Linked DNA regions of Alloacidobacterium dinghuense. The protein of the gene in region 2 interacts with the protein of the main gene of each other region in a pairwise test. Links are inferred from orthologs where the notes say so. Each region holds a gene or a part of one and is shown on either strand. Other genes may lie near its edges.

Region 1 (11,189 bases), 1.7 Mb from region 2 along the record:
CATTCACTGATTCGGGTCTAAGATAGTCACGCGTAGAGGAGATCGTATGTGGATCATCATTCGAGCGGGAATAGGGTTTCTATGTTGTCTTTGGATGCTGCAGCCGATGCACGCCCAATCCACGCCCGCTCAATCGACGATGGATGAACAGTGCCAAGGATCCACCGTCGACTCGCAGGGTCCGGAGACGGCAACTGCCGCCCGCGCATTTCTCGCCGAGTTGCAGGCCGCCGTCAAAGCGAACGACAAGGCCAAGATCGCGCGCATGGTTTCATACCCGATGAACTTCGTACAAGGTACTAAACGTGTGCACATACGAGACAAGCAGACCTTTCTCGCGCGCTACGACACCATCTTCACCGAACATGTGCGTACTGCCATCCTCGCGCAATCCTCCCATTGTCTGTTCGGCAATGCCAATGGAGAAATGGTCGGCCATGGAGAAGTGTGGTTCACAGAACTCGGAGATGGCTCGGTGAAAATCATTACCGTGAACACTTCTTCAGGAATGTAGCCGCTACAGTTACGTTTTCGCTTCCAACTTCGCCAGAAAATGCCCAAGCTCTGCCGGCAGTGACGCAGACAACTCCAGCAATTTACCGGTACGCGGATGCGCAAATGCAAGCTCTGCCGCGTGAAGGAAATTGCGGTCGAGCGCAATTGCGTCTTCACCTGATGAGGGTCGTTTATTCTTCGCCGGAACACCGATTTGCGCTGGCGCACCGTAGAGCGTGTCGCCAACCACGGGATGTCCAATGGAAGCCATGTGCACGCGAATCTGATGGGTGCGGCCTGTCTCAATGCGCACGCGCACCAGCGTGAAGGGACCGAACTTTGAATCGATACGCTTCACAGCTTCATAGTGTGAAATCGCCATGCGACCGCCGGTAGCGCGGCGTGTGGTCATGCGCGTTCGCCGGATCGCGTCGCGGCTGATTGCTGCATTGATCGTTCCCGCATCCTGCTTCAATGAGCCATGCACCAGCGCGATGTAGGTCTTGCGCATCTGACGGCGCGAGAACATCTCTGCCAGCTTCAGATGCGCCGCGTCGTTTCGTGCGATGATGATGAGCCCGCTCGTCTGCTTATCGAGCCGATGCACGATACCGGGACGCAGTTCGCCGCCGGTCGACGAAAGCTGCCGGTAATGATGCAGCAAGGCATTCACCAGCGTGCCGCGATTTCGCGCATCGTCTGTCGCGCCCGATCCGGCATGCACCATCATGCCCGCGGGTTTGTTCACGACGGAGAGATCGTCGTCCTCATATAGGATGTCCAGCGGAATCGCCTCGGCTACGGCTCGCAGCGGAGGCAGAACGGGCTCACCGTGCACCTCCACGACTTCACCACCGCGCAGTTTGAGCGAAGCCTTCCCCGGTTTGCCATCAACCACGACACTTCCCTGTGAGAGCAGCGTTTGCACGCGCGAGCGGCTCACACCTTCAAGCTGCGTTGCAAGCCACGCGTCCAGGCGTTTGCCCGTAGCTTCCGATGAAACAGAATAGGTGGCACTCTCCGGCATGATCTGACTGATTTTACAGGCTGCTATGGCTGCGGCTTGCCCGGGCCATCCAGTCCCGGAGGCCAGAATGGATAGTTCGGCGCTGCAGGCGGCATGGGCGGCGCGTCGGTTGGCAACCAGTTTTCATGAATCAACCAGTTGCGCAGCAGCAGCGGCCAGGTTGCCAGCTCGGGAATTGATCCGCACAAGCCGCAGCCGTGATCCGCATAGTCGTAGATGTGAAGCTCTACCGGAATATGGGCGCGTTCCAGAGCGCGATAAAGATCGAGACTGTTTTCGACCGGCACCGTAGGATCACCGGTTGTCGCGAAGAGGAAGGTCATCGGCGTCTGGGCGTTCACGCCGAGCTGGTTGGAAAACTTCTGCTGCATTTGCGCGTACGGCATTTCACCGAGCAGATTGTTCATTGAGCCGGTATGAGCAATCGGCGGCTGCATACTGACCACCGGATACGAGAGGATCATGAAATTCGGCCGCGCATCCGTCTGGTCGATGGAGTCAGATTTTTCCGGCAGCGGCGGAGCATCGTTGCCATGCACGCCCAGCGTCGAAGCAAGGTGCCCGCCCGCTGACGATCCCCACACGCCGATGCGGTTCGGGTCGATACCGTAATCGGCTGCGTGCGATCGCACATAGCGCATGCCGCGCATGCCGTCCTGAATCTCAACCGGATATTGATACGGTGCCACGCGGTAGTCGAGAACAAAGGCAGTTACACCCTGCGCATTCAACCAGCGCGCGTACTGGATTCCCTCGTGCCCCATCGATACGTGGGCATAACCACCGCCGGGAATTACCAGCACAGCGGTGGTCGTCGATTTGGTCTGCGGCGGGAACGCGTACAGGCGAGGCTTATCCGCCTCGGTATCGCCGCGCGCTCCGGGCGCGCCGTTTGGCCAAAGAGGAATGGCAGGGGGCAGGCTCTTGAGAATCTCCAAGGGCGAAGGTGCTGCTGTCTGTGCGGCCGCTGGAATGGATGACGCTGAAAAAAGGGAAGTAAGAAGCGCGAAAGAACAGAGGGAGAGAATCTTCATCCGCGCCAGTATACGTGGCTTGCCCAGTCACATGGGATTGCACGCCGTATCCCCTCGCTGTCTGATCTTGGTGACCCTTTCAGCTGCCATGTAGAATGACGGCAGCCACAATGAAGACGGTCCTTGCCTCAAAGTTTCTCCTGCCTTGCGTGCTTGCAGCTGGTTTTCCTTTTTCTGTTGCGACTTTTTCCCGGGCGCAATCACAGACGGCACCTGCCCCGACTCCGCCGCTTGCGCAGACGCAGCCTGCCATTCCCGCGAAATCGGCTGGGCAACAGCCGAACGGTCAGCCGCCAAATGGCCAGCAACCGGGCGATCAGCAATATACGATCACGGCGACAGCCAACGAAGTCGATCTCGTCTTCACGGTCACGGATAAGCACGGCCGCTTCATCAAGGACCTGCAGCAGCGCGATTTCGCCCTGCTTGACGATCAGAAAGCCCCAGCGCAGGTTTACAGCTTCACCCAGCAGACGAATCTGCCCCTGCGTGTCGGGATTGTGATCGACACCAGCACTTCCATTCGGCAGCGCTTCTCGTTTGAGCAGCAGGCGGCAGCGGAATTTCTCTTCAAGAGCATCCAGCCGAGGTCGGATAAGGCCTTCGTGATGGGCTTCGATGTCACACCCGACTACAAGCAAGACTGGACCAACAATCTCGACCTGTTGAACACCGGCATCAACGCTCTGCGCTCGGGCGGCGGCACCGCGCTCTTTGATGCAATCTACTCGGCATGCCGGGATAAGCTGCTCGACGCCTCTCGCGGACAGGAACCCGTACGTAAGGCTATCGTGCTCGTTTCCGATGGCGACGACAACCAGAGCCACGCTTACCTGACCGATGCCATCAAGGAATGCCAGCGGGCTGAAACCATCGTCTACGCCATCAGCACCAACGTGAGCCCGAGCCGCGACCGCGGCGACGACACGCTCACGAAAATTGCAGAAGCCACCGGCGGCCGCGCATTCTTTCCCAAGCGCATGGAAGACATGTCACTGAATTTTGCGGACATCGAAGACGAATTGCGCAGCCAGTACGCGCTGGTTTACAAGCCTGCGGACTTCATCGCAAACGGAGCCTTTCGAACGATCTATCTTTTCTGTCTCGACCGGCGATACACGGTACGCGCGCGTCAGGGCTACTTTGCGCCAAAGTCGCAATAGCGACGATTAGCTATCTGCCATTGAGCAGCTCCAGCAGCTTCGCCTCGTCAATGACGGGGACCTTCAGCTCTTGCGCTTTATCCAGCTTCGAGCCAGCTTCTTCGCCTGCAACAACGTAGCTCGTCTTCTTGCTCACTGAACCAGACACACGTCCGCCTGCGGATTCAATCTTCGCCTTAGCGTCTTCGCGGGACAGGGTCGGCAGCGTGCCGGTCAGCACAAACGTCAGGCCTTCCAGTTCTGAAGACTTCTTTCGCTTCTCAGCCGTGAACGTCAGCCCGGCGTCGCGCAGATGTTCCACGAGCCGCCGGTTCGTCTCTTCATCGAAGAACTCGCGAATCGCCTGCGAAACACGCGGCCCCACTTCGTTCACGCGTTCCAGCTCCTCCTGCGAAGCAGCCATCAGCGCGTTCATCGATCCGAACTCCTCGGCAAGCAACTGTGCCGTACGCTCGCCGATAAAGCGAATCCCCAGGCCGTATAGCACGCGATTGAGCGGAGCCTTCTTCGACTGCTCGATTTCTTTGAGCAGCGTTCGCGCCGTCTTTTCACCAATGCGTTCCAGGGACAGCAGCTTCTCTTCGTCGAGCTTGTAGAGTTCGGCAATGCTGCGCACCATTTTTCGATCAAGCAGCTGGTTTACCACGGCCTCGCCCAGCCCTTCGATATTCATCACGCCACGAGAGGAATAATGCAGCAGGCTTTCCCGCAGACGCGCCGGGCAATCGGCATTTACACATCGATAATCGGCCTCGCCTTCCGCGCGAACGATTTCGCTGTTGCATTCAGGGCAATGCGTGGGGAAGTGAAACGTCGTGTGCCCACGCGAATGTTCCGTGTCCTCGACGACTTCCACCACTTTCGGAATCACATCGCCGCCGCGCTCGACCTTGACCCAGTCGCCGATCTTCAGACCCAACTCCTCAATAAAATCGGCGTTATGCAGCGTCGCACGGCTGACCGTTGTTCCGCCAATCACCACAGGCCTAAGCCATGCCACCGGAGTCAGCTTGCCTGTGCGGCCCACCTGCACCTTGATGTCCTCAACCTGTGTCGTTCCAGCACGCGCCGTGAATTTATAGGCTACGGCCCAGCGCGGCGCGCGACCGGTATACCCGAGCCGTGCCTGCAGATCCGTTGAGCTGACTTTGATGACGACGCCGTCAATTTCGTATCCCAGATCCGCGCGGTGTTTCTCCGCGCGATCCACAAAGCCCATCAGCTTGTCGAAGCTGTGAATCGCCTCGCGATGCGGATTCACGCGGAACCCGGCCGCAGTCAACGCGTCCAGTGCATCGCTCTGCTCGCTGAAGATGGTCTCGCCTGTCGTTGTCAGTGCAAAGTAGGCATAGAAATCAAGCCGGCGTTGGGCAACGATATTCGGCTCGAGCGTGCGAATCGTGCCTGCGGCATAGTTGCGCGGGTTTGCCGCCGGGGCAAGTCCCTGCGCTTCGCGTTCTTCATTCGCTTTCACAAAAGCCTTCAGCGGCATGACCACCTCACCGCGCACTTCGAACATAGGCGGCAGCTTCGCCTTGCGCAGCTTTGCCGCAGAAACGGAAAGCGGGACCGAACGAATCGTGCGAACATTTGTGGTCACATCCTCGCCGATCGTTCCATTGCCGCGCGTCAGCCCGCGCGCCAGCTGCGCTGAACCATCCGGCCCCTCCTGATAGAGAAGCGCCATCGAAAGGCCATCCAGCTTGTACTCGCAGACATAGCTGATCTCGACACCTTCGCCCACGCGCTCACGCACGCGGCGGTCCCAATCGCGCAGCTCCTCTTCGCTGGTCACGTTGTCTAGCGAGAGCATCGGACGCGAATGCGCGACCTTCGGGAAACCTTCTTTGGGTTTGCCGCCTACGCGCTGTGTCGGCGAATCGGGTGTGATCAGCTCCGGATGCTCTTTCTCAAGCGCCTGCAGCTCGCGTACCAGAACGTCGTATTCGGCGTCTGAAATCTCAGGAGAATCCATCACATAGTAAAGGTGCTCATGATGCCGTATCTCATCGCGCAATGCTTCAATCCGGTCAGCTGCGGTGCTTTTGGTCATGAGGAAGATTATAGAAAGCAGAAAGGCAACTAAGGAGCGGCTAGCGATAAAGCGGTCTGCTGGTGATACGGTCAGCTAAGAACCTGTCAGCGAACTGCTCTTTTTTTCTGAGGTGTAAATCAAGGAGCGTTTTTGCTGACCGCTTTATCAGCTGACCGGACTTACGCTGACCGCCTTTTTGCTGACCGCTCCTCAGCCCTGTGTTACGTTGGCTTTTCGAGCCTATGGAACCCGTCACACACTTCCTGACCGGAGCCTGCCTCGCCCGCTCCGGTTTCAACCGCAAGGCAGCCTATGCAACGCTCGCCATGACACTGGCGGCCGAAGCCCCCGATCTCGATGTCTTCTGGGCCTTTCGCGGCCCGGTTGCCGGATTCGAGCATCATCGCGGCATCACGCACACTTTCATCGCCGCGCCTTTCATCGCCCTCATTACGGTGGCTGTTGTGTGGATGATCCACAAGATCCGTAAGAAGCCGCCGCAGGCTCCGGTGCGTTGGGGCCTGCTCTGGTGCTTTGCCCTGATTGCCCATCTCAGTCATCTGCTGCTTGATTTCACCAATAACTACGGTCTGCGTCCGTTCTTTCCGTTTAATCCGCGATGGTATTCGTGGGATATCGTCTTCATTTTCGAGCCGCTCATGTTCGCCGCGCTTTTGCTGGCGCTGGTTCTGCCGTGGTTCTTTGGTCTTGCCGACCGCGAGATCGGCGCGAAACGCGTTAAGTTTCGCGGACGAGGCTGGGCGATTGCCGCGTTCGTCTTTATTGCTTTGCTCTACACCGTGCGCAACGCGGAACACGCGCACGCGATCAACCTTGTCCGTAATTCCAGCGTTATCAATGCGCCTATCCTGCGCGTCTCCGCTGAGCCCGAGCCGATCAACCCATTCCTCTGGCAGGCCATCATCGAAACCGCAGACTTCTACCAGCGCGCTGCCGTGCACACGCGCTCAGATCAGATTGAACTCGACCCATCTGAAGATGTGTTCTACAAGCCGCCCGTAACCATGGCCACCCTCGCGGCAAAGCGCTCCTTGCTGGGCCGCGTCTATCTCGACTGGGCACAGTGGCCGGTGGTTGAAGACAAAGGCGCGATGCCACCACCGGGCTACAATATCGATCCGCCCGACCCTAACTGGCACACGGTTCAGTTCCGCGATCTACGCTTTGATTATCCCGTCCTCACGCGGAAAGCGAGCGACTCGATCCTCTCCGGCTGGGTCTACGTCGGTCCGCAAAATGAAATCGAAGGCATGTTCATGAGCGGCAAGGAACAAAAGGATTAATTATCGAGATGCAGCAATCGCCAGCCCGTTCGTATCGACAATTCCCGGAATGGCTGTCGTCTGAAACGTCGAGAGGTCAATCTTCACCAGCCCGCCGTCGCGGGCCTTCGTCTCGGGATTGAAGAGCCCCGCCGGAATGCGAACATTCGAGACCCACGCATGCTTTCCGTCCGCATCGAGAGCAGCGAGCAACGGACTCCCCGTTTCAATCCGGTGTGCCACCGCGCCTGTTTTAGCATCGATGACCAGCACCACTCCATCCAGAACCGCTGGAGCAAGAATCCAGCGTCCATCCGGCGTTACCGAAGGATAGAAAATCTGTCCCACATCAAGATGGCCGAATTTCGTCACGCCGGTGAGCCTGTCGGGTTCAAGCATCAGCAGCTCACTTTTTCCCGACACGATGAGGTGGTGCCCATCAGCAGTCCACGCCAGCCCACGCGGAGATCCGGTCGCAATACATACCTTCATTTTCCCCGCCTCAGGATCGATACGGCAAACCTTTCCCTCGGTCGTGAATGCAAACAGCGCCGAGCCATCTGCATTGAAGATGAAGTTATGCACTCCGGGCGGTAGCGGAAAGGTCCGCAGCACGGCGCCAGACGCTGCATCGAAGACAACCATACCGGCATTGCCTTCTTCCGCATTCGTGAAAAGCTCTTGAAATTTTGGAGGCCGCAGCTTCAACCCATGTGGGGCCGTGAATCCCGCAGGCAGTTTGAAGCGGGCGCGCACGACACGCCGCTCCAGATCGAGAACCGAAATCGTCGTCCCCGGAGTTCCCGCCTTGTGATTCGCTTCAAGCAAGCCGAAGTTCGAGACATACGCTGTCCGCCCGTCCGGAGTCAGTTCGATCTCATGCGGCTTCTCACCTACGGCGATTGCAGTCGGGTGTGACGGATCCGCAGCCGGAAAAACCAGCACCTTGCCGGGGCCTTCCTGAACGACGGCAATCGTCTGCCCATGCAAGGTGAGGGTGAGTATCCCGGCGATCATGCTGTAGAAAATTCGCACCGCTGGTTTATACCACGCCCAGATTATCGAAACGGATGCATATAGTATGGTGCCAATTCCTTAAGGGTCCCGAACACACGCCTATCTCTGCTGTAGGAGAACCGAATGCCGAAGATTCGCGCCCTCTTGTGCACCGCGCTGATGCTGACTGCAATTGCCTTTCACCTGAACGCCGGACACAGTGAAACAACCCAGGACCTGATGCCCTTGTTGCTGACGGTGCATGATGCGCCGGTGCCATTCACCGGCTCCGACGGCCATGTTCACCTTGTGTATGAGCTGTGGATGGCGAACTTCTCGAGTGGTGAAGCAGATATCGAAAAGGTTGAGGTTTTGGGCGACGGCTTGGTACTCCAGACGCTTGACCGGAACGCGACTGCGAGCCGGTTGCAGCCTGCGGGCAAGCGCGAATCTGCCGGAGCCATTACCGGAGGTGCGCAATCGCTGCTCTTTCTTGATGTCATTTTGCCTGCCGGCGCTTCGATCCCGAAGCAGCTTACGCATCGAGTGCAAGCGCACTATGCGGCCGCGCCTCCGGGACATCAGGACTTCAGTGAAACCGGCGGCGCAACCACCGTGGACCGCCGAGAAGTTGCGCAGATCGGACCGCCACTCAGCGGAGACAGCTACATCTCGGCCGATTCCTGCTGCGACGCAACGCGGCATACGCGCGCTGCTCTACCCGTCAACGGCAATGTTTATGTCGCGCAGCGCTATGCCGTCGACTGGGAGCAGCTCGACGCGAACAATCGCATCTACGCCGGCCCTCGTGAAGAGCTGAAAAGCTACACCATCTTCGGCAAGCACGTCCTTGCGGTTGCAGATGCCGTTGTCGCTGTCGTCGTGAAAGGTCTTCCCGAGCAGGCACCCGGAAAGTATCCAACGGACTTACCTCTCGATCAGGCCGACGGCAATGCGATCATTCTCGACCTGGGACAACACCGCTATGCGCTCTACGCGCATATGCAGTCAGAAAGCATTCACGTGAATCGCGGCGACAAGGTCAAGCTGGGTCAGGTCATCGGGCTCGTCGGAGATTCAGGCAACTCGGTCGCGCCGCACCTGCATTTCCAGCTGATGGACGGCGAGCTATCGCTGGCATCCAACGGACTGCCCTACGAGATTAAGGACTTCAAGGTGACTGGACAGACTCCGGGCACGAAAGCCTTTGATGAGGCGGAGGAAAACGGAACGCCACTCGCGATTACTCCTATCACGCCGCCGCACGAGGTCAAGAAAGCGTTGCCGCTCGATCAATTGATCATCTCCTTCGCGCAACATTAGTCAGTTGATCAAGCAACCATCTATCCGCTACGGTTGTTTCGGAGCTTTCTCTTGAAGATCCACCTCGTCGACGGCACCTACGAGTTGTTCCGCCACTATTTCGCCCTGCCTTCAGCGAAAGATGCCGCCCGTCGCGAAGTGGCCGCAGTGCGCGGCGTAGTCGCGTCAGTGCTGGGAATGATCAGTGACGGAACGACGCACATCGCGGTTGCCACTGATCATGTCGTAGAATCGTTCCGCAACGCACTATGGCCGGGATACAAAACCAGTGAGGGCGTACCAGCCGACCTGTTATCGCAATTTCCGCTGCTCGAAGAAGTGCTCGCCGCCGCCGGTGTCGTTGTATGGCCGATGGTGGAGTTTGAGGCCGACGATGCGCTGGCGGCCGGAGCAGCCCTTGCCGCGCAGGATGCGCGAGTCGAGCAGGTCATCATCTGCACTCCGGATAAGGACCTCGCCCAGTGTGTGAGCGGCACGCGCGTTGTGCAGCTGAACCGGCGGACCGGGGCTTTAAGCGATGAAACAGGTGTGATCCAGAAATTCGGGGTCACGCCCGCGTCCATTCCCGACTATCTTGCACTGGTCGGCGATTCGGCTGACGGCTATCCCGGACTGCCGGGCTGGGGCGCAAAGTCATCCGCCGCGGTGCTCGCCAAATTCCTTCATCTTGAAGCCATCCCTGCCGACAGCAGCGAATGGAAGGTGAATGCGGCAAGCGCGAGCGTGCTGGCAGCCACGCTTGTCCGTGAACGCGAGCGCGCGCTGCTTTTTCGAACACTCGCTACCCTTCGCACCGACATTCCGCTCTTCAGCAACGTGGACGAACTGCGTTGGGCTGGGCCAACCGCCGGTTTTACAAAGATCGCGGAACGATTAGACGCAGTTGCCACCGAAAAGGGGAAGGCTCCGAAGCGTCGACCTCTGACTCCGCCAACTCTGAATTCCACGACTCGCGAATAGAGCGTACTTTCTTTCGGAATCGGGGGACGCCATGGCCGCGATACAAATCTGCCGCACCAGGCCTGGTGAATCGGACGAGTGTGAGACTTTGTGTTGACGGGGGCATTGTGTGGTTTGACCGGGGTGAACTGAATTCTTCCTGAAGGCCAAATTTGCTGGAATCGCCTTGCAGTCGCTAGGAATCATGCTCAGGAACGTGAAATAATGAGACTCTTAAGACTTGCCGAGGTGAGAGAATGTCCGCTTATCTACTGATTCTGTTTGCGATTCTGAGCCGCGTTGCCGTGGCCTCGCATCATAGCTGGCTCAACTTCACAGCCATCGGCGCATCGTTGCTCTTCTTCGGCGCTCGCCGTCCGTTGCGTCAGGCAATTCTGCCCGTCGTCGCGCTCGCTGCGCTTGATTACTACATGACGGTCTATGTCTACAGCTATCCGTTTGCGGCGCAGGACTATCTCATCACCTGGGGCTGGTATGCGGCGGTGATCGTCCTCGGCCATCTGCTGCTGCGCGAGCGCCGTTCCGCAGCGCGCGTCGCGACCTCAGTCGTTCTTTCCTCCACTTCGTTCTTCCTGGCCAGCAACTTCGCCGCCTGGACCGTGCTGCGCGGCTACTATCCCCACACCTTCAGCGGACTGATGACCGCCTACGCCGCCGGGTTGCCGTTCTACAGAAACGACCTGCTCTCCACCGGACTGGTTGCCGGATTAGCCTTTGGACTGCCGGCACTGGTCGAGCATTACCGCGCGCAGGCGGACATCTCCGCGCACAAAGCCGCGTAAACCAGCTACGCAGGCAGCAACGAGTTTTATGAAATCTCGATCATCTCGGATCGGATTAGTCTGCACGTCACTCCGAGGAACAACAGTGACG
Region 2 (11,401 bases):
TGAGCGGCACATGCGCGAAGACGGGCATAGTCACGCCGAGAGCCTGATATTGAAGCACCTGCTTGGGAGTGTTCGAGATGTGGTCCGCGCCGCGGATGATGTGGGTGAGACGCATGTCGATGTCGTCGGTGACGACGCTGAGATGATAGGTCGGGATTCCGTCGGAACGCAGGAGTACGAAGTCTTCGATTTCCGCGTTGGCGAATTCCACTTTGCCGAAGACGGCGTCATCGAAGCTTGTCGCTCCGCCTTCGGGAACGGCGAAACGCATGGCGCCGGCTTCTCCCGCAGCTTTGCGACCGGCTGCGACGGTAGGCTCAATCTTTCGGCAGCGGCGGTCATACATCGGCGGACGTCCAGCCGCGACTGCCGTAGCGCGCCGCTGCTCCAGCTCTTCTTTTGTGCAGAAGCAGTAATAGGCGTGGCCGCTGGCCAATAGCTTCTGGGCTGTCTCGCGGTAGAGATCGAGCCGCTTCGATTGATAAAACGGGCCTTCATCCCAGTCGAGGCCGATCCAGCGCATGCCTTCGAGAATGCCTTCGACCATCTCTTCAGAGGAGCGTTCGAAGTCGGTGTCTTCAATGCGCAGGATAAAGGTTCCACCGAAGTGGCGCGCGAAAAGCCAGTTGAAGAGGGCAGTGCGAGCGCCGCCTACGTGGAGATAGCCGGTAGGGGAGGGCGCGAAACGGACGCGGGGGGTGCTTCCAGTGTCTGACATCTTTGAATGAAGGTTCACTCTTGATGCTACGAGACTCCGCGCCGCTTCGCAAAATGGCCGGGGGGTTCGTTAGATCTGTGGAGGATAGTTGGGTACTGGGTATGCGTTTGGATTTGGCGGCATAACCTTCCACGGGGAAAAAGCGAGAACGTACAGCAGCACAAGGTTGACGATCGGTACCACCATAAGAATGCCAAGAAACGGCGGAAAGCCTGCTTTCTTGAAGATCATCCAGTAAGGAATAACAACGATGAGCGAACCGATGATGATGAAAAGGGGCAGAAAAACCATCATGGCTTGCAGGGCGTGTAACTGATGCTGATCCATTGGAGTGCCTCACAATGTGAATTTCGCATCAGCTTAGCTGATTGCCTTGCAGGGCGGCAACGCAAAACGTGTGCCTACTTTTCGAGTGGCAGGCCGTCGAGTTTGGTAAGACGCCCGACAGGGTAATCGCCCACATGGTTCGCGGCGTACCAGGGTGAGTGCTCGTAGAAGAATTCGAGGCGCTCCGATGGATTGGCGGCGAACGGCGGATCATTCTCAATCTTGCGCTCGAATTCGGCCTTAAGCTTCGGGTCCTTCTCCATCATTTCGCGGGAGAGCTTTTCGAGCACATAGGCTTCACCATATTCCTTCTGCTCGAAGCTCGGATCGAAGAATCCCCAGGCAACGGCAGAGTCAGGGCCTTGCGGTTCGAGCCACTCGATGACGACTTTCGATAGCCGTTGATTCAGCGGGACGACAACGGAGCCCGCCGGATATGTCATTGTTTTGGTTACGAATTCACAGCTGCCGAACTTGCCCGGCTGACCGCCGCCTTCTCCGGGGAAGAGAGGATGGCGGCCCTCAAAGGGAGGGCCTTGCCACTGCATGCCATTGCAGTGGTAAGTTTCTACCTGACCGCTCCACTCCGCGGTTGTGCGCTGCATTTGCACCTGGTGTGCGCTCAGAACATCGATCACATGAGTCCACTGGCGCGGGATGATGTACGCCGCTGGAGGAACCGTCGACGCGGCAACCTTGAATCCGGAAGCCAGCGGCAGTGAGACATCCCAGGGCTCATGAGAGTAGCTGATCCACATGGCTCCAGAGACTTCGCTGAGCTGGCGCGTGTATTTGTATCCGCGAAAAAGAAATGGCGTTGTCTGGCCGTTCCATGCGACGGAGAGCGGGAACTGCACATTGCTGAGCGGGTGCGCGCCGAGGCGAGAGGCATCCGCGTCGGCATCTGCGTTCAGTTGGATGAGCTTGGCGGCGTCGCGATTAACGACTTCCATCAGAGCGCGCAGGATCTCGTAGTTTCCGGTGACGCGCGTTTTATAGTCCTTGAGCATGTGCAGTTCGACGAGCATGCCGGGACGGTTTTCGAGGATCATGTATCCGGTTGAGAAGCGCGGCGGGTTGTCGTTGAAGGCCAGGCCTTTTGCCGGATCCGTGTCGTCAATCAGAGTGATGTAGGTGGGCGAAGCGAGGTGGCCGCTGTCATCGACGGATTTCGTGAGGTATGGCGTAACGGTGTCGTCGATCCAGCGCGCAGTGGGGCCATAAATATTGGGGCCGTCGTCGATAGTGAAGGTGACGTCGTACTGATAGTCGGCGCCGTCGGTTACGTGATCGTCGACGAAGAAGTCAGGCAGCCACTCGTGGAACATCTTGAGGAAGGCGCGGGTCTCGGGTGCGTCGGCTTTGAGGTAGTCGCGGTTGAGATTGAGGTTCGTGCCGTTGGCGCGCCAGCCCATTTCTTCGGGGCCGTTCTGGTTGATGCGATTGTATTTCGAGCGCTGCTCATGGCCGTCGGCATTGTAGATCGGGATGAAGACGAACACGGCATCGTCGAGCAGATGCTGCTGCGTTTTGGTGATCACCATATCGCGCAACAGTGCGAGGCAGGAGTCTTTGCCGTCCATCTCACCGGCATGGATGGAGTTCTGCACGAGCACGACAGGGCGATGCGCAGCGTGAATGGCAGATGGATCGAAGACGCTGTCTTTCGACGCGATCACGATGTCAAGGTCGCGGCCTTCACCGGTTTCTCCGAACTTTTCGATTTGCACGGTGTTTGGCGCTGCTGACGCGACGCGCTGAAGGTACGCCATCGTTTCGGCGTAGTCAGGAGTGGTCCGGTAATCGGATTTTTCAGCGGGTGTGAGCCAGTCGGACTTGCTCTGCTGCGCCTGTAAAAGCGGCGCAGCGGCAAAGATGAGAGAGGCAAGAGCAAGCATCCGGTTCATGCGTTCTCCGTGGCTGGTTGGCTCTAGGTTATGTCTTCGGTGTCGAAGGTCTTCTTGCGTTCCGGAGTCCCGTGCACCTGGCTTACGAGGTCCTTGACGACATCTTCCAGCTGTTTCTGGCTTTCGATGACTGCCGTCATGCTCTTGAGCTGTGTCGGATCTTCGACCTGTTCGAGCAATACAGCCGCGTGGGCCTGAGCTACGTGGTCCGCGTTGAGGCCTTCCGGCGTCTTCGCCTTGATGCCGACCGCATTCGGCTTGATGTCGAGCAGTTCCGCCACGCGCTCGCGCATGTCACCGGCGATGGGCCCGATCTTGGGAGCGGCGAGGACGAGCGTTGTATCGACGTTGACGATGCGGTAGCCGGCGTTCTGAATTTCTTCAAGCGCCACGTTCAGAAAAATTGCCGAGTCTGCATTTTTCCAGCGCGGATCGCCGGGCGGGAAGAAGCTGCCGATGTCTCCAGCAGAAACTGCGCCGAGCAGGGCGTCCGTGATGGCGTGAAGCAACACGTCTCCGTCGGAGTGGCCAGCCAGCCCTTCGGGGTGGTCAATGGCAAGGCCGCCGATTTTCAGCGGCACTCCTGGTTTGAAGGCATGTGAATCCCAGCCAAATCCAATTCGCATGTTCATGAGTTGTCTCTTTCTAATGTACTAATGACGCGAGCCCGCCAACTGCTTGAGATGAAACTCCGCGAGATCAAGGTCCCCCGGCTGTGTAATTTTGAGATTCGCGGATGAGCCTAGTACGACTGCCACAGACGCACCAGCCCGTTCGACGATGCTGGCTTCATCGGTTCCCAGGAAGCCGTCGGCCGTGGCTTCGGCGAAGGCGCGTTTGAGCAGGCCATAGTGGAAGCCTTGCGGCGTTTGTGCCTGCACAATGTATTCGCGTGGAATTGTAGCGGTGATGATCGCTCCGTCTGCCGTGCGTTCCACTTGCTTGATCGTATCCACGGCAGGCAGGCCGACGATGGCGGCGTTATGCTTCTCGACTGCTTCGATCGTGCGGATAATGGTGGCCGCGTCTATCAGGGGACGCACTGCGTCGTGCACCAGCACGATATCGTTGTCATCGCAGTGAAGGGTATCCAGCGCATTGGCCACGCTTTCCTGCCGAGTATCGCCGCCAGTCACGATGTGAACCTTATCGGCGAAGCCGTATTCGGCTACCTGGGCCTCCACTCGGTCTCGCTCATTGCTGCGAACGGCCACGTACATGGCGCTCACCTGCGGAACTTGCGCAAAGGCCCGCAGGCTGTGAATAAGGATAGGCACGCCCGCCAATTCAAGGAACTGCTTGGGCGCCGACGGGGCGTGATGGCCTACAGCCATGCGCGTGCCCAGGCCCGCTGCTGGAAGAATGACGAAAACCCGCATAAACATTGGAGTATACAGGAAAGTGTTCAAGTGTTGATCAGCGTCGGAGTGCTGCGGACCAAATGAGCGCGCGGAGGCTTGCAGTACACTGGGACGGCTTGAAGGAAAACGTTCTCCGAGGTTGCCAATGAAGCGTTTTATTCACGGCTGCGCATTCACGCTCACGATGCTTGCGGGAACTTCTCTTCTAGCGCAGAGTCGGGCAGTACTTGCGCCAGTGCCGCCGATGGGCTGGAACAGCTGGGATTCGTACGGTCTGACAATTACTGAAGATCAGTTCAAGGCAAACATTGAGTGGTTCAACAAGCATTTGAAGCGGTATGGATGGCAGTATGTCGTCATCGATGAGGGCTGGTATCTTCAGCACGCCGAGAACGCCGGGACAAAAGGGGCCGACCAGGGCTATACGCTCGATAAAAATGGCAGATATCTGCCCGCTCCCAATCGTTTTCCCTCAAGTGGAGGGGATGCAGGGCTAAAACCTCTTGGTGACTACGTTCATTCGCTGGGGCTGAAATTTGGAATCCATATCATTCGGGGTATTCCGAAAGAAGCAGTGGAGAAGAATCTGCCGATTGCGGGGACGTCGCTTCATGCTGCGGAAGCCGCGAATACTTCCGATCTGTGCCGGTGGAATCCGGACAATTATGGCCTGAAGGCGAATGCAGCGGGGCAGGCCTACTACGATTCGCTGGCGAAGCTCTACGCGAGCTGGGGGCTAGACTTCATCAATGTCGATTGCATCTCGCAGCCGTACGACGCGGATGAAATTCATATGATGAGCGCCGCGCTCAAGAAGAGCGGACGGCTAATTGTGTTGAGTCTTTCTCCGGGACCGACTCCGATTGAGCAGGCAGACGATGTACGGAAAATATGCGCAGCTGTGGCGGATTTCCGATGACTTCTGGGATGTGTGGAAGAAGCCGGATGCGGATGCGAGCGCATTTCCGCAGTCTTTAACTGGGCAATTCGCAAAGTTGGCGCAGTGGTCTGCGCACGTCGAGCCGGGACACTGGCCGGATGCCGATATGCTTCCGCTGGGATACATTGGGCCGAAGCCGGGCTGGGGCGATCCGCGACATACACGCCTGACCGCAGACGAACAGCAGACGCTGATTACATTGTGGTCGATTGCGCGCTCGCCGCTGATCCTCGGTGCGAATCTCACGCAGATGGATACATTCACGGAATTATTGCTGACGAATCCGGAAGTGATTGCGGTCGATCAGCATTCGAGCGGGAACAAGCCGGTGATTCAGACGGATTCCACGGTCGTGTGGACGGCGAAAGGCGCTGACGGAAAGCAGTATGTGGCCGCTTTCAACATCGGCGAGACAGAGCAGGCTCTTTCTTATGACTGGAATGAGCTTGGCCTGTCTGTTGCTAATCATACGCTGCGGGATTTGTGGCAGAAGAAGGACCTGGGCGCGAGCACTGCTTTGAAAGTCACACTCGCTCCGCATGCCTCGGCGCTCTATGTAGTGCAATGAGTGGAGTGCGGTGTCCTCTGCAGTCAGGTTCTTTCGCTCGACGCGCAGTGCCTACTCCCACTCGATGGTGCCGGGTGGTTTTGAGGTGATGTCGTAGACGACGCGGTTGATGCCGCGAATCTCGTTGACGATGCGGCTGGAGATGCGCTTGAGTACGTCATAGGGCAAGGGCACCCAATCGGCGGTCATGCCATCTTCAGAATGCACTGCGCGGATGGCGCAGGTGTAGGCGTAGGTGCGTTGGTCGCCCATAACGCCGACACTCTTGACCGGAAGCAGAACCGCAAACGACTGCCAGATCTGCTGGTAGAGTCCGGCGGCTTTGATTTCGGTGACGACGATGTCGTCGGCTTCCTGCAGTAACGCTACGCGCTCCGGAGTGATCTCGCCGAGGATGCGGACGGCAAGGCCCGGACCGGGGAACGGCTGGCGCTGCAGGATGTCTTCCGGCATCTTCATATCGCGGCCAATGCGGCGGACTTCATCCTTGAAGAGGTCGCGCAGCGGTTCGATGAGTTTGAGCTTCATCGTCTCGGGCAGGCCGCCGACATTGTGATGGCTCTTGATGGTTTGCGATGGGCCTTTGACGGATGAGGACTCGATGACGTCGGGGTAGAGCGTACCCTGCACGAGCCAGTCGACTCCGCCGGTCTGCTGCGCGATGCGATGCGCTTCATCGTCGAAGACGCTGATGAATTCGTTGCCGATGATCTTGCGTTTGGTTTCCGGATCGGTGACGCCGGCGAGGCGCGAGAGAAAGCGTCCGCTGGCATCGACGGCGACGAGGTTCAGGCCGAGCTTCTCGCAAAGATTTTCCTGGACTTTGAAGAATTCGTTCTTGCGCAGCACGCCATTGTCAACGAAGACGCAGGTGAGTCGGTCGCCGATAGCGCGATGTACGAGCACTGCCGCGACCGAGGAGTCGACGCCACCGGAGAGCGCGCAGATAGCGTGCCCATCGCCCACTTTTTCTCGAATGGCGGCGACGGTGGACTTGATAAAGTGTTCAGGCGTCCAGTCCGGCTTTGCTTTGCACACGTTGAAGAGGAAGTTGCGCAGGAGTTCCGTTCCGTGGCGCGTGTGGTGTACTTCGGGATGGAACTGAACGGCCCAGATATTACGGTCGGGGTTTGCGATGCCTGCGACGGCGTTGGATGTTCTTGCGGTGAGATGAAAGCCGGGTGGAAGATCGAGCGCCTCGTCGCCGTGGGACATCCAGACATGGAGATTGACGGGCAGGCCGGCAAAGAGCGGTATAGCCGGATCGACGATAGAGACTTCGGCGTGGCCGTACTCCCGCTTCTCGGCAGAGCGGACTTTGCCACCGAGATGATGCGTGATGAATTGCAGGCCGTAGCAGATGCCGAGGATTGGTTTACCCAGATTTAAGACCGCGGGATCGGCGTTGGGTGCATCAGCATCGTAGACCGAGCAGGGTCCGCCGGAGAGAACGATGCCGATTGGCTTGCAGCTTTGAATCTCCTCAAGCTTTGCCGTGCAGGGCAGGACCACAGAAAAGACATTCTGCTCGCGAATGCGGCGCGCTATGAGTTGTGTGTACTGGGAGCCAAAATCAAGGATGACGATCGACGAGGTATCCACTTATCAGTTTACTTTGACGCTGCGAAAGTTGGGGATGAATTTGACTGCGATCCTTTGAACAAACGCCAGAACTGTATGAAGGCCACCAATCGGGCGACCTGGAAAAAGTCTGAGGCGGCAAGGTACATCAGCGATACCAAGGCCCACCAAATGTAAAGCGGCGCTCCCTGCATAACGGATTCAAAGGGAAGCGGCGTGGCTGAGAAGACCATGGCCAACACGATGAGCGCCAGTTTGATGATGCCCATGACGAGATTCACTTCAACCAGCTTGCCCTTGAGAGGGCCGAGATGCAGGCTGCGATGGAGACTCGTCGCGACTCCGCAGTTTTCGAGAACTACGAGCAGCGGCGCGATCGAGAAAATCCAGCTCAGGAGCGCCCAAAGCGTGAAGATTCCCAACGAAAGGCAGATGACGAGAGCGCAGTAGAGAACGAGGTTCGGCTCCGCGTCCGGAAGCGCGTAATTCGCAGCCCAGTGAATTGCAAGGAACCATCCGACAAAAGTGCCGCCAAGTGCGGCAACACGCAGCAATTGCAGGAAGATGAGTGGCAGTGGCCTCATCTGAAATGTTGAGTCATAGCGTCGCAGAACGAGATTGCGGCCAATGCCGGAGACGATGGCCCATCCCACTGCAAGCAGCGGAAAGAGCCAACTCGCCGTGTGCAGAACGGGCGGCTTGAGCACGGCAATAGCGTCGGCGATCATGACGGCGCCGTGCATCGGGTCCTGGAGCGAGAACTGTTCGATTCCTGTGGTTTCAATCTGGCTGGCTGTTGCAGCCAGGATGCGCGCGCCTTCATAGTAGAGAAGGAGAAGCGCAGGGGCGCCAAAGAGCCAGCGCCATGCGATTTCCAGAACAAGGAGTGAGGGACGCGACCAACAGCCCGCCAGAGTATGAACCAGAGATTGCGTCCCGCGAACCGTTTCCCGAGGCGACATCAGCCCTTCACTACGATGTTAGTGAGCTTGCCGGGAACGACGATCACCTTGACGATCTGCTTGCCCGCAGTGGCCGCCTGCACTCTTGCATCGGCCATTACCGCTGCCTGCGTCGCGTCCTGGTCGGCGTCTGCGGGTACGCTAACTACGGCTCGCAGTTTTCCGTTCACCTGCACAGGAATTTCGATTGTCGATTCGGCCATTTTGCCCGGGTCTGCTTTCGGCCAGGGCTCTTTATTGACTGCGGTGGTCCCGCCAATCTCTCCCCACAATTCCGCAGCGAGGTAAGGGGCAAACGGCGCGAGCAAGAGCACGAGATTCGTGATGATCTCACGTGCTCGGCCGTCGGATTCGACAGCGGCAACGATTGCATCTTCGTGTTCGTTGAGTAGATTCAACAACTCCATGATTGCGGCGATGGAGGTATTGAAGTGCCAACGTCCTGCAAAATCCTGCGTAATTTTGTGAATTGTCTGATGCAGCTTGCGTTCGAGATTCGGTGCGATTGCTGCGTCCAGTTGGGTTCCACTCGCCGTGGTCGGCTGGCGCATTCCCGGAGCTGCCTTCATCACAAAGCGGTAGACACGGCCCAGGAATCGGCTCACGCCTGCAACACCGTCCTCCTGCCAGTCGAGGTCACGGTCTGGTGGCGCGGCAAAGAGCGAGTACATGCGAGTGGCGTCTGCCCCGTAGCGGGCGATCATGTCATCGGGCGAAACCACATTGCCCTTCGACTTCGACATCTTTGCGCCGTTCTTGATCACCATGCCCTGGGTGAAGAGGCGGTCGGCTGGTTCGTCGTTTTTGACGAGCCTAAGATCGCGCATCACTTTGGTCCAGAAACGCGAATAGATCAGGTGCAGAATTGCATGCTCGACGCCGCCGATGTACTGGTCGATGGGGAACCAGTAGTCGATCGCGGCTGAGTCGAATGGTGCTTTGTCATCCTTCGCGCTTGTATAGCGGTAGAAGTACCAGGACGAATCGACGAAGGTGTCCATGGTGTCCGTTTCGCGGCGCGCGGGCCCTCCACACTTCGGGCAGGTAGTGTTCACGAATTCCGGCAGCTTGGCGAGCGGCGACCCACCTTCCTGCGTGATCTCGACGTTGTCGGGCAGGAGCACCGGCAACTGATCGTCAGGAACGGCGACAATCCCATCCTTCTCGCAGTAGAGCATGGGAATGGGCGTGCCCCAGTAGCGCTGTCGGCTTACGCCCCAGTCCCTCAGACGAAAACTGATGGTTGCCTTTCCGAATTTGTTTTCTTCGACGAAGGCGATCATCTTCTGCTGCGCTTCTTTGTTGCCCATCGAGCTGAAATCGCAGGAATTGATCAGCAGGCTGTCTTCATCGGTGTAGGGCAGCGTCGATTCCGTTTCGCCCTTGCCGTCGGCATCCTCCGTGCGCCGCGGCAGAATGACGATGCGCATCTCGATGCCGTACTTTTGGGCGAATTCGTAGTCGCGCTCGTCGTGTGCAGGGACCGACATGATCGCGCCCGTGCCGTATTCGCCGAGGATGTAATTGGCGACCCAAATCGGCAGTCGCTCATTGTTGAACGGATTGACGGCATAGTGACCGGTAAAGACGCCGTGCTTTTCAATCTCGCCGATATCACCGGCCTCGCGTGCCCTCTTTTGCTGCTCCAAGAGCGCGTTTACCTGCTCAGCAAGCTCGGCGTTTGCGGTGGCAAACTCCTTTACCAGCGCATGCTCCGGAGCAAGGATGATGCTGGTCGCCCCATAGATCGTGTCGATGCGCGTAGTGAAGACGGTGATCCTGGCGCCGGTTGTTTTGAGATTTTCAACTGCGGACAAAACGGCTGTGCCCTTGTGGCGCACCTGCTGAAGCTCGTCAACCGGCGTGTGGGTCGCGTCTTCTACTTCGAAGTCGACTTCCGCGCCCTCGCTGCGGCCGATCCAGTTGCGCTGCATGGTGCGCACTTTTTCCGGCCAGCCTTCGAGCTTGTCCAGGTCCTCGAGCAATTCCTGGGCGTAGTCGGTAATGCGCAGGAACCACTGCTCCAGATCGCGCTGTTCGACGATGGTGTCTTCGTGCCGCCAGCAGCGTCCGTTGATGACCTGCTCGTTGGCGAGGACCGTGCAGCACTTCGGACACCAGTTCACTTTGCTTTTCTTGCGATACGCCAGGCCCCGTTCGAACATGCGTATAAAGAACCACTGATTCCAGCGGTAATAGTCGGGCAGGCAGGTGGTGACTTCGTTAGCCCAATCGTAGCTGAGGCCAATACGGTTCATCTGCCGCTTCATGGCGGCGATGTTGGATGTAGTCCAGGCGCGTGGCGGTGTGTTGTTTTTGATGGCCGCGTTTTCCGCAGGCAGACCGAAGGCATCCCAGCCCATCGGGTGGAGCACGTTGTAGCCTTGCATCCACATGTATCGGGCCAAAGCATCACCAATGGCATAGTTGCGAACGTGGCCCATGTGGAGCTGGCCCGAAGGATAGGGCAGCATCTCAAGCACATAGTATTTGGGCTTGCCGCTGGATGCCGGTTCGGCGGCGTAGAGATCAGGTTGCTCGGCCCAGCGCTCTTGCCAGCGCGGTTCAATTTCAGCAGGGGTGTAGCGGACTTCGGGAGAAGCTCCGCCTGTCGCTGCCATTGCAGCGGTTTCTGTGGGCTTGACTGAAGACATACTCCTCTTATTTTACCGATTGTTTACGATTCGCCCTATTTGCTGTTGGTTTGCCCGCTTTCTCTGTTGGATGAACGAGAGACTTGAGCAGGGCAACGTTTTTCTGGTCGTCGTTGGGCTGCTCGACGGGAACCTCTGCGATGAAGGCGCAATGCGCGAATCGCTTATCGTTGAGCAGGCGGCGGAAGGCTTCGACGCCGATCGTTCCTCGGCCGATTTGTTCGTGTCGGTCCAGCTTTGAGCCGCGTGCTGCTTTGGCGTCGTTGGTGTGCCACACGCGGACAGCTTTCGCACCGATAGTCGCTTCGATCTGGCGCGCAGTTTCTTCGTAGCCCTTTTCGGTGACGATGTCGTATCCGGAAACGTGGGTATGGCAGGTGTCA

The links.
Region 1: the proteins of leuS (region 2) and ligA interact in binary tests that used the Escherichia coli proteins (3 or more experiments, as listed by UniProt). The link is inferred for Alloacidobacterium dinghuense from one-to-one orthologs.

The regions. Positions count from the first base shown.
Region 1 is NZ_CP060394.1:4,837,641-4,848,829, forward strand. What follows is about bases 3,252-6,235. They hold ligA (NAD-dependent DNA ligase LigA), read right to left. Parts: upstream 5,773-6,235; coding sequence 3,730-5,772; downstream 3,252-3,729. Other genes in these bases: H7849_RS20155 (VWA domain-containing protein), read left to right, coding at 3,252-3,719; H7849_RS20165 (metal-dependent hydrolase), read left to right, coding at 5,997-6,235. In the rest of the region: H7849_RS20135 (hypothetical protein), read left to right, coding at 1-10; H7849_RS20140 (hypothetical protein), read left to right, coding at 47-514; H7849_RS20145 (RluA family pseudouridine synthase), read right to left, coding at 524-1,522; H7849_RS20150 (alpha/beta hydrolase), read right to left, coding at 1,546-2,460; more of H7849_RS20155, read left to right, coding at 2,667-3,251; more of H7849_RS20165, read left to right, coding at 6,236-7,058; H7849_RS20170 (YncE family protein), read right to left, coding at 7,059-8,072; H7849_RS20175 (M23 family metallopeptidase), read left to right, coding at 8,178-9,356; H7849_RS20180 (5'-3' exonuclease), read left to right, coding at 9,408-10,316; H7849_RS20185 (DUF6580 family putative transport protein), read left to right, coding at 10,553-11,098; H7849_RS20190 (glycosyltransferase family 87 protein), read right to left, coding at 11,125-11,189. UniProt on the Escherichia coli protein: DNA ligase that catalyzes the formation of phosphodiester linkages between 5'-phosphoryl and 3'-hydroxyl groups in double-stranded DNA using NAD as a coenzyme and as the energy source for the reaction.
Region 2 is NZ_CP060394.1:3,139,921-3,151,321, reverse strand. The notes cover bases 8,164-11,359. They hold leuS (leucine--tRNA ligase), read right to left. Parts: upstream 11,019-11,359; coding sequence 8,364-11,018; downstream 8,164-8,363. Other genes in these bases: H7849_RS12870 (deoxyribonuclease IV), read right to left, coding at 11,026-11,359; H7849_RS12880 (hypothetical protein), read right to left, coding at 8,164-8,364. Outside these bases: gltX (glutamate--tRNA ligase), read right to left, coding at 1-736; H7849_RS12910 (hypothetical protein), read right to left, coding at 788-1,045; H7849_RS12905 (M14 family metallopeptidase), read right to left, coding at 1,120-2,952; ispF (2-C-methyl-D-erythritol 2,4-cyclodiphosphate synthase), read right to left, coding at 2,976-3,584; ispD (2-C-methyl-D-erythritol 4-phosphate cytidylyltransferase), read right to left, coding at 3,606-4,331; H7849_RS26840 (alpha-galactosidase), read left to right, coding at 4,459-5,232; H7849_RS26835 (alpha-galactosidase), read left to right, coding at 5,192-5,821; guaA (glutamine-hydrolyzing GMP synthase), read right to left, coding at 5,873-7,423; more of H7849_RS12880, read right to left, coding at 7,432-8,163; more of H7849_RS12870, read right to left, coding at 11,360-11,401.